2 regions of the Methylobacillus sp. genome follow, and region 2 is predicted to be linked to the other one. Evidence: riboswitches for the same ligand, from Rfam matches in the RefSeq annotation. Region 2 holds a riboswitch; the other holds the start of a gene.

Region 1 (7,479 bases), on a different contig from region 2:
TTTGCCTACCCTAAATTGACTGGCTATTCCCCTGCCCACGTTGCCATCATGAAACATGCAGCCAACCCCGAAGGAGCAAAGGCTTTCAGCGCATTCGTGCTGTCCGAACAAGGGCAGCGGCTATTGTTCCACCCCGATATCCGCAAATTGCCGGTTAGGGCCTCGGTGTACGCAGACAAGCCTGCCGGTTACTTCAATCCATTCGAGAACAATCCGGCCTTTGTGTACGACAACCGTCGCGGGCTAGCGCGCCAGGAAGCCACCAATGCGCTGTTCGATGCCATCATCACCCTCAACTTGGCGCCCCTGCAACAGGCGATCCGCGCCATCGAGAGTGCTAGCGCCAAGCTGGGCGCCGATGCGCCGCAAGTGACCAAGGCCAGGGAGCTGCTGCAAAAGTTACCGATCGACGAAACCGCGGCAGAATCCCTGCAGCCTCCCAAGCAAGCGGACATCAGCCGGTGGCAGCAAGTCATGCACGAGCGCTACCAGGAAGCCGCCCGTATCGCGTCACAGCGGTAATCCTGGGGCTATGCGCAGCATCCTGTCCCTCGCTGTTTGCATTCTCACCCTGGCTCCCGCTGCTACCCACGGCGATGAACCGGCGCAGGTGCTGACCAGCCTTGCAAGCCGCGAAGCCTATAGCCAGCCTATCCGTCCGCTTTCCTCGCAAGAAAACCTGCAGTTCCAGTTAGGCCGAGGACTGGTCCGGCAAAGCTGGATCATTTCCCCGGCGGAAGACCGCGATATTGCCGGGCTGGGGCCTTTGTATAACCGCAACTCCTGCATTGCTTGCCATGCCAAGAACGGACGCGGCTTCGCGCCTGACGGCCCGGAAGAATCCATGCGCGCCATGCTGGTCCGCCTGAGCGTCCCCGGCAAGACACCTGAAGGCAGCCCGTTGCCCCATCCATGGTATGGCGACCAGTTGCAGGAATTCGGCGCGCCGGGCGTCGAGGCCGAAGGCCGCGCCCATCTGCGTTACGAGGAAAGCGAAATATCATTGAACGGCGGCGAGCGTGTGAAGCTGCGCAAACCAATCATCACGTTCAGCAGCCTGGCCTATGGCACGCTGCCGGACAACCTGCAAACCTCGGCCCGCATCGCGCCCGGTATCTATGGCACGGGCCTGCTCGAAGCCATTGCGGACAGCACCCTGCTGGCACTGGAATCGCAACCCAAGCCCGGCAAGATCAAGGGCAGGCTCAATCGTGTCTGGAGCGCGGAGCAGCAACGGCAGGTGATCGGGCGCTTTGGCTGGAAGGCCAATGTGGCGACGCTGCGCGAACAGACGGCCAACGCCCTGGCTGGCGACATGGGCTTGTCCTCCCGCTTGTTTCCTCATGGCAATTGTGCCGAACAGCAAACCGGCTGCAAGCAGGCCCCAGTGTCAGGCACGCCTGAAATCACCACTGAGCAGCTCGATAACATGGCGTTCTACCAACTGGCATCGGCCGCGCCTGCGCCGCGCCATCAGGACCAGCCTTTGGTACAGCGCGGCGCAATCCTTTTCCAGCAGGCGCAATGCGCAGCCTGCCACCGCCCCCAGATAAAGACAGGGGATTTCCCCAGATTGGCGGCGCTGAGTCAACAGACCATCGCCCCTTATACCGATTTGCTTCTGCACGACATGGGGCCAGAACTCGCGGATCACCGCCCGGATTTCGCGGCAAGCGGCAGTGAATGGCGCACGCCTCCCCTGTGGGGCATAGGCCTGGCTAAGCTGGTGGAGAAAAACGCGGGATTCCTGCACGACGTCCGCGCGCGCACCATTCTGGAAGCCATTCTCTGGCATGGCGGGGAAGCCGAGGAAGCAAAGGAGATGGTACGCGCCATGACGCCAGAAGAACGTCATGCCTTGCTGAGTTTCATCGAATCGCTGTAAACGGGCCCGCCCTGCTCGCCTTCAAAACTACTGATCTGCCTTGCAACTGTCTATAGCACACCGCATTGCCCGCATGACGGCATGAGTAGAAAAGCCCTATAATGTTTGCTTTATACATTTTCCCACCACATCATGATTGCCATCCTTGAAGCCAAGCACGCGGGTTTGCTCTCGCGTCAATATTGGTCCCGCAATATCATTTCAGGGCTGATCGTCGGCGTGGTGGCGCTACCGCTGGCCATGGCCTTTGCCATCGCCTCGGGCGCAAAGCCGGAACAAGGTTTATATACCGCGATCGTGGCTGGCACGCTCGCCTCCCTGTTTGGCGGCAGCCGCGTGCAAATTACCGGGCCGACCGGCGCATTCATCGTCATCCTGTCCGGCATCACCGCAAAGTATGGTATCGCGGGCCTGCAGATCGCCACACTGATGGCTGGTGTCATGCTGCTGGTCATGGGACTCACCCGCATGGGCAGCGTTATCCGCTATATCCCCGAGCCTGTCATCATCGGTTTCACCAGCGGCATTGCAGTGATTATCTTTGTCGGGCAATGGCAGGATTTTTTCGGACTCTCCCCGCAAGCCTCGCATCATTTTCATGAAAAACTGTTGCACTTGCTTGAGGCATTGCCGCATCTGCAATGGCAGACTGCATTACTTGGCATATTCACGCTGGCAGTGTTGATTTTCTCCAACCGCCGCTGGAAGAGAGTTCCTGGCCCACTGGTAGCGATTATCGCCGCAACACTGGTACAGTCCGTCTTCCACTTCAAGGAAGTCGCGACCATAGGTAGCGCATTTGGTGGCATTCCGCAGTCCTTGCCGCATTTTTCTCTGCCATCAGGCATCAGCCCTGCAACCATGATCGAATTGATTGGCCCGGCTTTCACCATTGCGCTGCTGGGGGCGATTGAATCATTGCTATCGGCCGTGGTGGCCGACAACCTGTCCGGCACACGCCATCAATCCAACCAGGAACTGATCGGCCAGGGCATTGCCAATATCGCCGCTCCCCTGTTCGGCGGATTCGCTGCCACTGGCGCGCTGGCCCGCACCGCCACCAATATCCGCAACGGAGCCAACAGCCCGCTTTCGGGCATCGTGCATGCGGCCACCCTGGTGCTGATCGTCATCCTGCTGGCGCCATTGGCGGTGAATATCCCGCTGGCGGCACTGGCAGCCATCCTGTTCGTGGTGGCCTATAACATGAGCGAGGCCACGCGTTTCCTGCATATGGTCAAGACCGCTCCACGCGCGGATGTTGCCGTGTTGCTGATCACGTTCCTTCTCACCGTGTTCAGCGATCTGGTGATTGCCGTCAATATCGGCGTCATGCTCGCCACGCTGCTGTTCATGAAGCGCATGGCCGACACGGTGAGCGTGACGCAACTGAGCGACGAGGACTTGCAACAGGAATACGGACAGCGCGAATGGCGCCTGCCATCCAGCATGCTGGTCTATCGCCTGGAAGGGCCGTTCTTCTTCGGCGCTGCCGAGCACCTGCAGCACCGCCTGCAAACCATACGCGAGGATACCGACACCATTGTGCTGAGGATGTCGCGCGTACCGATCATGGACGCCACCGGCATGCAGGCATTATGGAACCTGCTGGACACTTGCAGACAGCACCAGATCCGGCTGGTCATCACCGAAGCCAGACCCAATATCCTGGAAAAACTGCGCCGCGCAGGACTCACCAGCCAGATCGGCGAACCTAATGTGCTGCCGCACCTGCACTTACTATGGCCGGAAGCTCACTTTCCGGCCCATCGCCATTGAACAGGCTTTTACGCACAAACCTTTCCACATGGCTCACTTGAATACGCAGCCAATTGGCTGCCATGCGCGGCATCCAACCCTGTGCGCAACGAAAATTGGCATTTCTTCCACTTTCTTTGTTAGTATACGTCCCACGCTAGGGGTCCTGAAGAGCCGAATCTTCGGGTGAGAAATACCCTTGAACCTGACCTGGATAATGCCAGCGTAGGAAAGCGCAAAGCCACTCAAGGTCCATCCAGAGATTCTTTGTCCGTTCCCGCGCATGCTTGTCCCTAACGCGAGTGGAACCAAACAATGCCTGCTTTCCCTTTTCGTCAAAAACTCAGCGTGCTGGCCGTTGCCTGCGCTTTTGCGCCTGTTGCCCTGGCCCAGAGCGATGATGACAGCGATACCGCCTCCGCAGCGCCAAACGCATTGCCGGAAGTCGTCATCACCTCCGAATCTGCCCATGGCGTTGCCCGCAGCGCCAGCGTTGGCGGCTTCTCCGAAACACCGCTGTTGGAAACGCCAGCCTCGATCAATGTCATCACGCAGGAGCAGATGCAGGACCGCAGCGTGCGCTCGGCCACCGATGCCGTGAAGTGGGATGCTAGTGTGCAAAACTCCTACAATGCCGTTGGTCTGGCAGATTGGTTTGCGATTCGCGGATTCGTATTGGATCAGGGTGCCAACTATCGCAAGGACGGATTGGTGATTCTGGCGCAAGCCATGGTGCCGATGGAAAACAAGGAGCGCATCGAAATACTCAAAGGCCTGGCAGGCCTGCAATCAGGCATCGCTGCTGCAGGCGGCATGCTCAACTATGTGACCAAGCGCCCCACCGATACGCCGCTGCACACAGCAACCTTTGAGGTTCGCGAGCGCGGTACGGTATATAGCGCGGTAGATATTGGCGGACGCACTGAAAACGGTATCTTCGGTTATCGCATCAATGCTGCGGCGGAAGACATCAAATCCTATATTGATGGCTCAACAGGCCATCGTAACTTCATTTCAGGTGCGTTTGATTTCCACTTGAGTCCCCGTGCGCTCTTGCAGCTTGATCTGGATTATCAGCACAAATCGCAACTGACCGTGCCAGGCTTCCAGCTGCTTGGGCCGGAGCAGCGCATTCCGACAGGCATTCGTGCCAAGCAGATGCTCAATGATCAATCCTGGAGCAGCCCTGTCGTCGATGACAGCCACAATATCGGCGTGAAGTTCAACTACACGCTGAACGACCACTGGCGTACCACCTTGCAGGCCAACCAATCAGTGCTACATCGCGATGATGCCGTGGCTTTACCTTCGGGTTGCTGGAATTTTAATGATTTAGCCAATGCTCCAGCCTATTGTCCAACCAATGCAACGGTTGGATATGGCAGTAGTGGACAGTATGCCCTCTACGACCTGCGTCGTAAAAATGACAAGCGCTCCATCACCACCACCCAAGCACTGCTACAAGGCGATGCCATCACAGGCACGGTAAAGCACGATCTCACCGTTGGCCTTTCCACGCTGCGTCGTCGCGATCACTTTGCCGACTATGCGTTCCAGTATGTTGGCGATAGCAATATCTACAATCCTGTCTATTACGACAATTACTCAACAGCAGCCGTCAATCCCGTTCACTTGCGCCGTAAAGATGAAGAACGTGCGATTTTTGTGCAAGATGTCATGGCACTGAATGATCAGCTCAAGCTGCACGCGGGTGTACGTTATGTAGCACTCAAGCGCGATCAGTTCAATTCATCAGGGGTCACCACACGCAGTACCGATAACAACTTTATCTTGCCGAGTGCTGCACTGGTCTACAACCTCCAACCCACGGTGGCACTCTATGGCTCTTATGCAGAGGGTCTGGAGCCTGGGGGTGAGGCACCTACCGGCACTACGAATGCCGAGATCATCATGGACCCCAGCAAGTCTAGACAAATGGAGCTTGGCGTGAAAGCCGAGCCAACCAAGGATATCAACCTGTCGGCAGCCATCTTCCAGATCAAGCGCAATAATGAATATGTAGATGAACATCCGGGCGGCACATCAACCTATGTGGTCAACGGCACACAAGTCAACCGCGGCCTGGAATTCGCAGCCCAGGGGCGTGTCACGCGCGACTGGATGCTGGGCGCCAGCTTGACCGCGTTGCGGGCCAGGGCCGAAGGTACGGGCGACCCACGCATCGAAGGCAAGCAGGCAGGCAACGTACCAAGATTCAAATCCGCGGTGTATAGCGAATATGCATGGCCGGGCATCCCCGCCCTTAAGCTGAATGCAACATGGATTTACTCCGGCAGCAAATACTTCTCCCCAAGCAACGAGATCGCAAGCTTGAACAGAAAGGTGGACGGCTATCACGTGCTGAACCTGGGCGCGCGCTATATGGCCGAATTCGGCAGCACGGTCACGACCTTCCGCTTCGGCGTGGACAATGTGTTCAACAAATTTTATTGGGGCGATTCATCAAGCGCATTAGGCGGCTACCTGATCCCGGGCGCGCCACGCGTATTCCGCGTGTCGGCGCAGATTGATTTTTAACAGGCTGTTTTCACAGACTTTTCAAGGATACGCCGCCCCAGCATTTCTCTTTCTCACACACCTGTCATGCCGGACTGATCTGGCATCTTGTTGCATTCCCGCAAACGTCACGAGTTCCCGGCTCAAGGCCGGGATAACAAACAGTTGGGGAATTGGGGGTATGCCCCCTCAAAGCCAAGGGCCAGCGCAGCAATGCCAAGTCGCTGTTGCAGTTGGGTTCCCCGTCTGGCTGCGCCGAGTAGCGCAGCTTTTCATGGATTCAGGACTGGCGTCTGTTCGAGCGCAGCGAGTTCAGCCAGTCCCCATGAAAAGCGAGCAACGCAGGGTGCCCGGAGCTTAGCTCCGGGTCGCAGACAATCGGGGTCGCCTTTGCTTTGGTTACTTTCATTTGGCGAAGCAAATGAAAGTGACTCGCTGACAAGCGAAAAGCGGCCTGACAAGACTTAACCACCATGGAAGATATCCAAACCAAACCAGCCGTTGCAGGATGCATACGGTGAAATCACCGCGCAAAAGTATCTGCTTCATCAGCGGGCAAATGCAAACCCAGATAATCGACGGTCTGCATCACACGCTGTTGCAGACTGCCGTCAACGAGCAAATACGCAACCCCCGCATCATGCAACTTGCAGAGCAAGCGGGCATGCACCTGCTGGCGCACCTCATCGGATTCGCGCTGCAAACCGTCCGCGACCCAAGGCATGGTCGGCGCGGTGACAATGGTAGCGGCATAGTCGTGTTGTGCGGCCAGCGCCGTCAACGCACTGTCGGCCTGTCCGAAATAATGTTCGCTATAAACTGCCGTAATCAGCGGCGACGTGTCGCAGAACAGCAGGCGGTTGGCGTGCAATGCACTTTCCGCCTCGCGCGCGCGTTGCGTGGCGGCAATCAGGTATTGCTCGTCGGCATGCGGCGTACGTTGGTGCGTCTCGACAAATTCCCGCAGGTATTCCGGCACCCAGGCCGTGCGGTAATGCGCGGCAAGCGCGGCAGACAGCGCGGATTTTCCGGTGGATTCCGCGCCAAGGATGGCGATGTGCAGGATAGGATCACTCACGCCACCGCCTCCCCTGCCGTCAGCGATCGCTTCCAGGCGCGCAGGCCAAGCACAGCCAACAGCGCGAACAGGCCATAGAGCAAAGCAGTCAGGTACAGATGCTTGTGTAGGTAGAGGCCGATGTAAAGCCCATCAATCAGTATCCACATATGCCAGTTTTCCAGCACCTTGCGCCCCAATAGGCATTGCGCCACCAGGCTGCCCGCCGTCAGAAAGGCATCGGTATGCACGACATCGCTAT
Region 2 (7,479 bases):
GCGCTGCACATCACCAGCGAGATGCCTAGCGGAATCAGGGCGACGGCCAGCCAGAGCGGGATATTGGGCATGACCACGCTGAACAAGGCCACCGAGCTGTCGCCATCCGGTGTCATCGCCATGAAGGCCAGGCCGAACAGGCCCATGATGAAGATGAAGGGCACGACCAGCAGGCCGCCGAGCAGGAAGCCGTTGCGCATGGTGGGAATGTCCTTGGCGGAGTAGATGCGCTGCCAGTTGCCTTGGTGGAAGATGCCGGTGAGCAGGATGGCGACGAAGAAGGTCAGCCCGGCCTTGATGCCGCCGATATCCTCAAGGTTGATCAGCTGCGGCGCGGTTTGCTGCAGCTTTTCCGCGACCGGGGCAATGCCGCCGGTGGCCTGCCAGCCGATGAAGACCAGCGCCGCCAGCAACGGGATGATGATGACGATCTGCACCTTGTCGGTGAAGATGGAGGCGCGCAGGCCGCCGTAGGTGGTGTAGAGCAGGGTGAAGCCGAGCACGATGGCGGCGGTGGCCCAGAGCGGCACGGGCGCCAGCAATGTCACCATCTTGGCGATAGCGGTGATCTCGGCGCTCATGGCGATGAACAGGTAGAACAGCATGATGGTCAGTGCGAGCAGGTACATGGGCTTGCCGTAGCGCGCAACCAGGAATTCGGTGAGGGAGTGGCCGTTGGGCATCAGCTCGCGCATGCGCTTGCCAAGCGGGATCATGGCGATGCGCGGCGACATGGCGCCGATGGCGTAGCCGATCACGGCGGTCAGGCCGCCCCAGGTCGCCGCTTGCGCGGGCGAGAACAATATCCACGCGCCCAGCGACGAAGCCAGCAGGGTCATGATGCTGGCCAGCGTGCCCTGGCTGTTGCGCGCGACGATGTATTCTTCAAGGTTGCCGCGGAACCTGCGCGAATAGGCCATGCCGGCAATGGCAAAAACGGCGGCGAAAAAGACTAGCCAGGCGAGGGCGGCTTGTGTACTGAGCATTGCGTGGTGACTCCTGTAATCGACGAACGACAAGGAGTACGCACAATGATGGATGCGCTATTTCCTTCCCTTCGCCAGCATGATCTGGATCAAGTATTAAGGGTCATGGCAATTGCCATTTCTCAGCCGCAAGCGGCTCCCCTAGGATTGAAACGGCCCAATAAGGTTTTGCCGTTTCGGTGCCAGATTATAACGATTTTCATGGTGATTTTCACATGATGCCGGATGTAAATTCTTTATATTCCATGCTATGGTTCTGTCTTTCGGCACGGGGTGCCTTGTTGCAGTATCTGCTTTAGGGCTGAGAACACACCCGTATACCTGATCCAGATCATACTGGCGGAGGAATGCCTGTCGCAGCTTGCCTGCCTTGTAATTCCTTGCCATGGACCATTGCAAAGGAATCACATGGGCAATCCATCTTCACCGCTATTCCCGATTCAAGAACAACTCGTGCTCGTCACCGGCGCCGGCCGCGGGCTGGGCCGGCATATCGCCCGCGCTTTCCTCGACCAGGGGGCGGGCGTGGTCGTCAACTATCTTCACAGCGCGGAAGCCGCCGAGGCCTTGGCCAATGAAGCGCCGGGACAGGCTTTGGCGATCCAGGCGGACGTGAGCGATGCTGCTGCCGTGCGGGCGATGACAGAGCAGGCGCAAGCGCATTTCGGCAAGCCGATCACGGTTGTGGTCAATAATGCCCTGCCTGATTTCAAGTTCAACGGCGATGCGCGGGCGCATGCGCATGACCTTGGCTGGGAAGGGTTGCAGCAGCAATTCGAAGGCGTGGTGCGCGGCGCGCTCAATACCGTCCAGGCCTGTTTGCCCGGCATGCGCGCGCAGGGCGGCGGACGGGTAGTCAACATCGGCACCAACCTGTTCCAGAACCCGGTAGTGCCTTATCACGATTACACGGCGGCCAAGGCGGCGCTGCTTTCCCTGACGCGCACCTTGTCGCAGGACCTCGGGCCGGACGGCATTACCGTCAACATGGTATCGGGCGGCCTGCTGCGCACCACTGACGCCTCGGCCGCCACGCCGGATGCCGTGTTCGACCTGATTGCGGCGAGCACGCCGTTGCGCCGCGTCACCACGCCGGAAGAGTTCGCCGACGCGGTGCTTTTCTTCGCCTCGCCCTGGTCGCGCGCTGTGACGGGGCAGAACCTGGTGGTTGATGGCGGCCTGGTCAAGAACTAGCGCGGCTGACAAGACTTTCCTGGCGTTGTTACTCCGCCTTGCCGTACTAGTTGTACTCTCTGCGACGGGGCGCCTAGCGGATCGCTAAGCCAAGCTTTGTCAGCCACTCTTGATCGCACATGCTATCCGCTAATTCAGCGCCTGCCATTCCTGAATTCACTAAAGAGGCTCTTGTTCTGCCATGATGCACATCAACCTGTTCCTGTTCGGCTGCGGCCACCACAACGCGGCCTGGCGTCACCCGGATTCCCCGGTCGAGCGGCTGGGAGATATCCGCTATTACGAGGAAATGGCGCAGCTTGCCGAGCGTGGCAAGCTGGATGCGGTGTTCTTTGCCGACGGCCATGCCACCAACAACATCACCGACGGGCCGCGCTGGTTTCTGGAGCCGGTGACCACTTTGACGGCCATCAGCCGGGCGACTAGTCACATCGGCCTGGTGAGCACGATTTCCAGCACCTTCTTCACGCCGTTCCATGCCGCGCGGCTGATGGCTTCGCTCGACCATATTTCCGGCGGACGCGCGGCATGGAACGTGGTGACGTCCATGTTCGATGTGGAAGCGCGCAATCACGGCTACGAGGCCATGCCCGGCCACGCCGAGCGCTACGCGAGGGCGGACGAATTCATTCAGGCCGTGCTGCAATTGTGGGATAGCTGGGACGATGGCGCCTTGCTCAACGACCGCGCGGGGGATTACGTCGATGAAAGCCGGGTGCGGCAGATCAACCATCGCGGCAGGCATTTCATGGTGGATGGCCCCTTGACCGTGCCGCGTCCGCCGCAGGGCAACCCGGTGCTGTTCCAGGCGGGCGCTTCCGGCTTCGGCCGCGACCTGGCGGCGAAATACGCCGAGGCGATTTATGCCGTGGCCTACGACCTGCCTTCGGCCCAGGAATACTACAGCGACGTCAAGGCCAGGGTGAAGGCTGCGGGCCGCACGGTGGACGTGCCCATCCTGCCCGGACTGGTGACCTATGTCGGCTCGACGGAAGCGGAGGCGCGCGCCAAGCAGCGCGAGCTGGATGAACTGCTGCCTGCGGAAACCTCGTTGCGGCAATTGCAGTTGTTCATCGACCAGGACTGCATGGATTGGGAGCTGGATGCTCCGGTGCCGCCGTTGCCGCCACTGGAAGCTTTCACTGGCCCCAAGGGGCGCTATGCCACGGTGCTGCGCATCATCGAGACCGAGCGGCCCACGGTGCGCCAGTTGCTGGGCAGGTTGGCGGCGGGCGGCGGCCACTGCACCATGGTCGGCACGCCGGAACAGGTGGCGAACCAGATGGAGCACTGGTTCCGCAATGGCGGCGCGGACGGTTTCAATCTGATGCCGCCGTCGCAGCCGGACAGCGTGCGGGATTTTGTCGAACATGTGGTGCCGGTGCTGCAAAAGCGCGGCTTATTCCGTAAAGACTACGAGCACGCCACTCTGCGCGGCCACCTGGGGCTGGAGCGTCCCGCAAGAAAATAGCCCGTTGCCGCGTTTTTAGGCGTTGGACCATCATGTATGATGACGATTGCGCCATTTGAGAAAACATTCCATGTCCGAGCTGCTTTCCGTAGACATCATGCTCAACCTGCTCATCGCTTTGGGAGCAGGGCTGTTGATCGGGGCGGAGCGCGGCTGGCAGGAGCGCGACGAAAAGGAATCCTGCCAGAGCGCGGGAATCCGTACCTTCGCGCTAACCGGCCTATTGGGAGGCTTGACCACCTTGCTCAGCCAGTCTATGGGCATGGCGGTCTGGGTCACGGTGCTGCTGGCATTAATGCTGGTCGCCAGCCTTGCCTACGTGAGCGATTTGCGCCGTACCGGCGACCAGGGCATTACCAGCGAGCTGGCGTTGCTCATCACCTTCCTGCTCGGCAGCCTTGCATTGTCGGGTTACGCCATGCTTGCCAGCGCCGGGGCCGTGGTGGTTGCCTTGCTGCTCAGCCTCAAGAATGTCCTGCATTCCCTCCTCAAGCGCTTGAGCGAAGCCGAACTGTCCGGCGCGCTGAAGCTATTGTTCATATCCGTGGTCATGCTGCCGGTACTGCCCAACGAGACCTACGATCCCTGGCAGGTGTTCAATCCCTACACCACCTGGTGGATGGTGGTGCTGATCGCCGCCCTTAGCTTTATTGCCTATATCGCCGTGCGCCTCACAGGCACGCGCTACGGCTTGATGCTCACTGCTATCCTCGGCAGCCTGGTTTCCTCCACGGCCATGACATTGACCTTGTCGCGGTTGTCTTCCAAAAACCTATACAAATTGCTCGCTGCGGGATTGCTGGCGACGTCAGGCTTGATGTTCCCGCGCGTGCTGCTGGAAGTCGCAGTTGTGAACGCCTCCTTGCTGCTGCCGATCGCCTGGCCGCTGGGCATCATGTTCCTGGTCTATATGGCAGGGGCGGCTGTTTTCTGGCGGCGCGCTGTCAAGGAAGAGCCCGCAAACGCTGAAACTCCGCTGCGCAACCCGTTCGAGCTGGGTCCTGCGCTGCGGTTCGCCTTGCTGCTGACACTGATCCTGTTTCTGGTGGAGGCGGGCAGGCGCTATTGGGGAGATGCCGGTGTCTACCTGGTCTCCCTCCTGGCCGGGATCGCCGATGTGGATGCCATTACCTTGTCCCTGTCGCGCAGCGCGCAGCATGAGCTTGGTAGCCATGTCGCGGTGCAGGGCATCGTGCTGGCGGTCATCAGCAACAGTGTGCTCAAGGCCGCTTTGGTGGGTTTCATTGGCGGACGGGAGCTTGCATTGCGTACTTATCCGGTGGTCGCGATTGCCTTGTGCTCGGGCATGCTGGTGATGTGGCTAAGTGGGTGAGGCTGCGGCTCCAGCACTGATTTATATCAAGCTGCCAGTCATCATCCCGCTTTCATGCGCCAGCAGCCATTGCTTGCGCGGCAGCCCGCCGCCATAGCCGGTCAGGGATTGATTGGCGCCGATGACGCGATGGCAGGGAATGACGATGGAAATGGGGTTCGCGCCGTTGGCCATGCCCACGGCGCGAACCGCGGCAGGCTTGCCGATGCGTTGCGCCAGCGTGCCGTAACTGATGGTCTGGCCGTGCGGAATCTCCCGCAGCGCCTGCCATACCGCGCGCTGGAAATCCGTACCGCCCGTGGCATACGGAATCTGGTCGATGATGGCGATATTGCCGTCGAAATATTCCAACATGGCGCGCGTGGCCGCAGAAGTCTGGTTGGTTTCATGCAGGCTGATACTGTTGCCGTGATACTGACGCCTGAAGAATGTATGCATATCCTCTTCATGATCCTGCCAATCCAACGCGCGCAAGCGCTGTTGCTGATCGGTCACGATCAACATCTGGCCCAGCGGCGTGGCAACCCGTTCCAATAGAAAATCAAAATGTGTCATGCAAGACTCCAAGCAAAGTGAGCGCCGCCGTGAATTCCCGGCGGTGTGCCATGAGCATACTGCAATCAGGAAAAATCAGCATCCAGCACTACTCTGTATCGCGCATTGCCATCAGCCAGATGGCGCATGGCAGCATTCACTTGGCTCATGGGAAAATGCTCGACTTGCGGATAAATACGGTGGCGTGCAGCGAAACGCAGCATATCGGCAGTGGCGGATGGGCTGCCGTTGAGCGAGCCCGCTACCCTCTTTTGCCCGAAAATAAGGTCAATAGCCGAGATTTCCATAGGGTCGAGGATTGCACCGACAATCGCCATGCGGCCATTGGGCTTCAGGGTTTTCAGCAGTGCGGACCAATCCAGCAAATTATTGACGGTAATCAGCAGCAAATCCAGCGTATTGGCAGCTTTGACTATCTCTTCAGAATGACGGCTGTTGACGACATGGTGCGCGCCAAAGCCGCGGGCTTCGTCATATTTGGCGGGATTGGAGGTAAATGCCGTGACCTCACAGCCCCATGCCATGGCAAATTGCAGTCCAAGATGCCCGAGTCCGCCTATTCCGACAATACCTACGCTATCGGTTGGTTTGACGCCAAAGGTCAGCAGAGGTGTGAACACCGTTGCGCCCGCGCAAAGCAAGGGGCCAGCGGCGGTCATATCCAGGCTATCAGGCAATGGCACTGCCCAGGCCCAGTGTGCTCGCACCCGCTCCGCGAAACCGCCGTGGTGATTGACGATGGTGGGTTGTATGCTGCCGCAGAGGTTATGTTCTCCCGTTATGCAGGAGTGGCAGTGCATGCAACTACCGGCATTCCAGCCTATGCCTACCCGTTGCCCGAGTTGCAGACCCTTGACTTGCGGTCCCATGGCAACGATATGGCCGACTATCTCATGACCGGGAATCAGGGGGTAACGGGATAAGCCCCAGTCATTATTCAACATGGAAAGGTCAGAGTGGCACAGGCCGCAATGGGCCACCTTGATCTCGACCTCTTCCGCACCCAATGCAGAGGGAGAATATTGATAGGGCTGGAGTTCGGCATGAGGGGCAAGTGCTGCCCAGCTTCTGATCGGTTCCATGAGATTTCCTTTATTCGAATGGAGGAGGAAACACTATAAAGCTTGGCGAAAGGAAAAAAACTCCGATTCTTGCTATTGTGTCATGGTGCTTGCCATTGCCATAAATGCGCCGCGAGCAGCGCGCGCCACGGGCTGAATGGCTGTAACCAGCTTTCGGCGGATTTTTCGGTCAGCTCATACGCCTGGAGACGAGGGTCGGACTGCATCAAGGTGCGGATGGCGCGCCTGACGGCGGCATCGCCGTGCAAGGAGCCATCCAGCCAGCCATATCCGCGCAGCAGGGTGTAGTTGACGGTCCATGGGCCTATGCCCTTGATGTTTCTCAGCGCGGCGGAGATATCGGGGAAAAGTTCGGCAGGCGCGTGCAGCCAGTCGTCCAGCGGCAAACGCTGTTCCAGCACGGCATGGCTGATGGAAAGCAGGGCGGTCGCCTTGCCCTGCGATATGCCGGCCAGCCTGAACGTGTCGCTATCCATGCCGGATAGATGATAGGCGTCAGGATAGCAATACAAGCCGGATGAATGGCGGATGCCAGCCTGCCGGATCAATTTCCTGCGCAGGGAAAGGGCGGCGGCCAGGCTGATCTGCTGCCCGGTAATCGCCCAGCTCAACGCTTCAAACGGCGAGGCGCATACCGGCACCCGCAAGCCGCTTTGCTGCCGGATCATCGTGCCCACCACAGGGTGCGTGCCGTGCGCGGCTTCAAACTGCTCAATATTCTGCGTCAGGCCCAGCATGCGGCGGGCCAGCGCAGTCAGCGCGGGCGCATCCTCCGGGCATGGCTGCGTGTCATCTATCTGCAGATCAATCCTCGCAAGCCCGGTTTGCAGGCTGATGGACAGCAACGCGGGCTTGCCA

What was found. A riboswitch is a leader RNA that binds a small molecule or an ion and turns the genes downstream of it on or off. The one in region 2 is predicted to bind thiamine pyrophosphate.
Region 1: linked by a shared signal. The riboswitch ahead of V7Z75_RS02815 (TonB-dependent siderophore receptor) and the one ahead of V7Z75_RS00865 (3-oxoacyl-ACP reductase) in region 2 are both predicted to bind thiamine pyrophosphate.

Annotation. Positions count from the first base shown of each region.
Region 1 covers NZ_DAIUFW010000002.1:101,702-109,180, reverse strand. Annotated here, with positions in the region: gene V7Z75_RS02830 (ABC transporter substrate-binding protein) at 1-522, shown strand, start outside; gene V7Z75_RS02825 (di-heme oxidoreductase family protein) at 533-1,885, shown strand; gene V7Z75_RS02820 (SulP family inorganic anion transporter) at 2,018-3,664, shown strand; TPP riboswitch at 3,793-3,892, shown strand; gene V7Z75_RS02815 (TonB-dependent siderophore receptor) at 3,959-6,181, shown strand; gene V7Z75_RS02810 (ATP-binding protein) at 6,684-7,238, opposite strand; gene pnuC (nicotinamide riboside transporter PnuC) at 7,235-7,479, opposite strand, start outside.
Region 2 covers NZ_DAIUFW010000001.1:166,656-174,134, forward strand. Annotated here, with positions in the region: gene V7Z75_RS00860 (sodium:solute symporter family transporter) at 1-986, opposite strand, end outside; TPP riboswitch at 1,036-1,139, opposite strand; TPP riboswitch at 1,246-1,351, shown strand; gene V7Z75_RS00865 (3-oxoacyl-ACP reductase) at 1,380-2,180, shown strand; gene V7Z75_RS00870 (LLM class flavin-dependent oxidoreductase) at 2,365-3,651, shown strand; gene V7Z75_RS00875 (MgtC/SapB family protein) at 3,722-4,984, shown strand; gene ogt (methylated-DNA--[protein]-cysteine S-methyltransferase) at 5,006-5,539, opposite strand; gene ahr (NADPH-dependent aldehyde reductase Ahr) at 5,605-6,621, opposite strand; gene V7Z75_RS00890 (DNA-3-methyladenine glycosylase 2) at 6,702-7,479, opposite strand, start outside.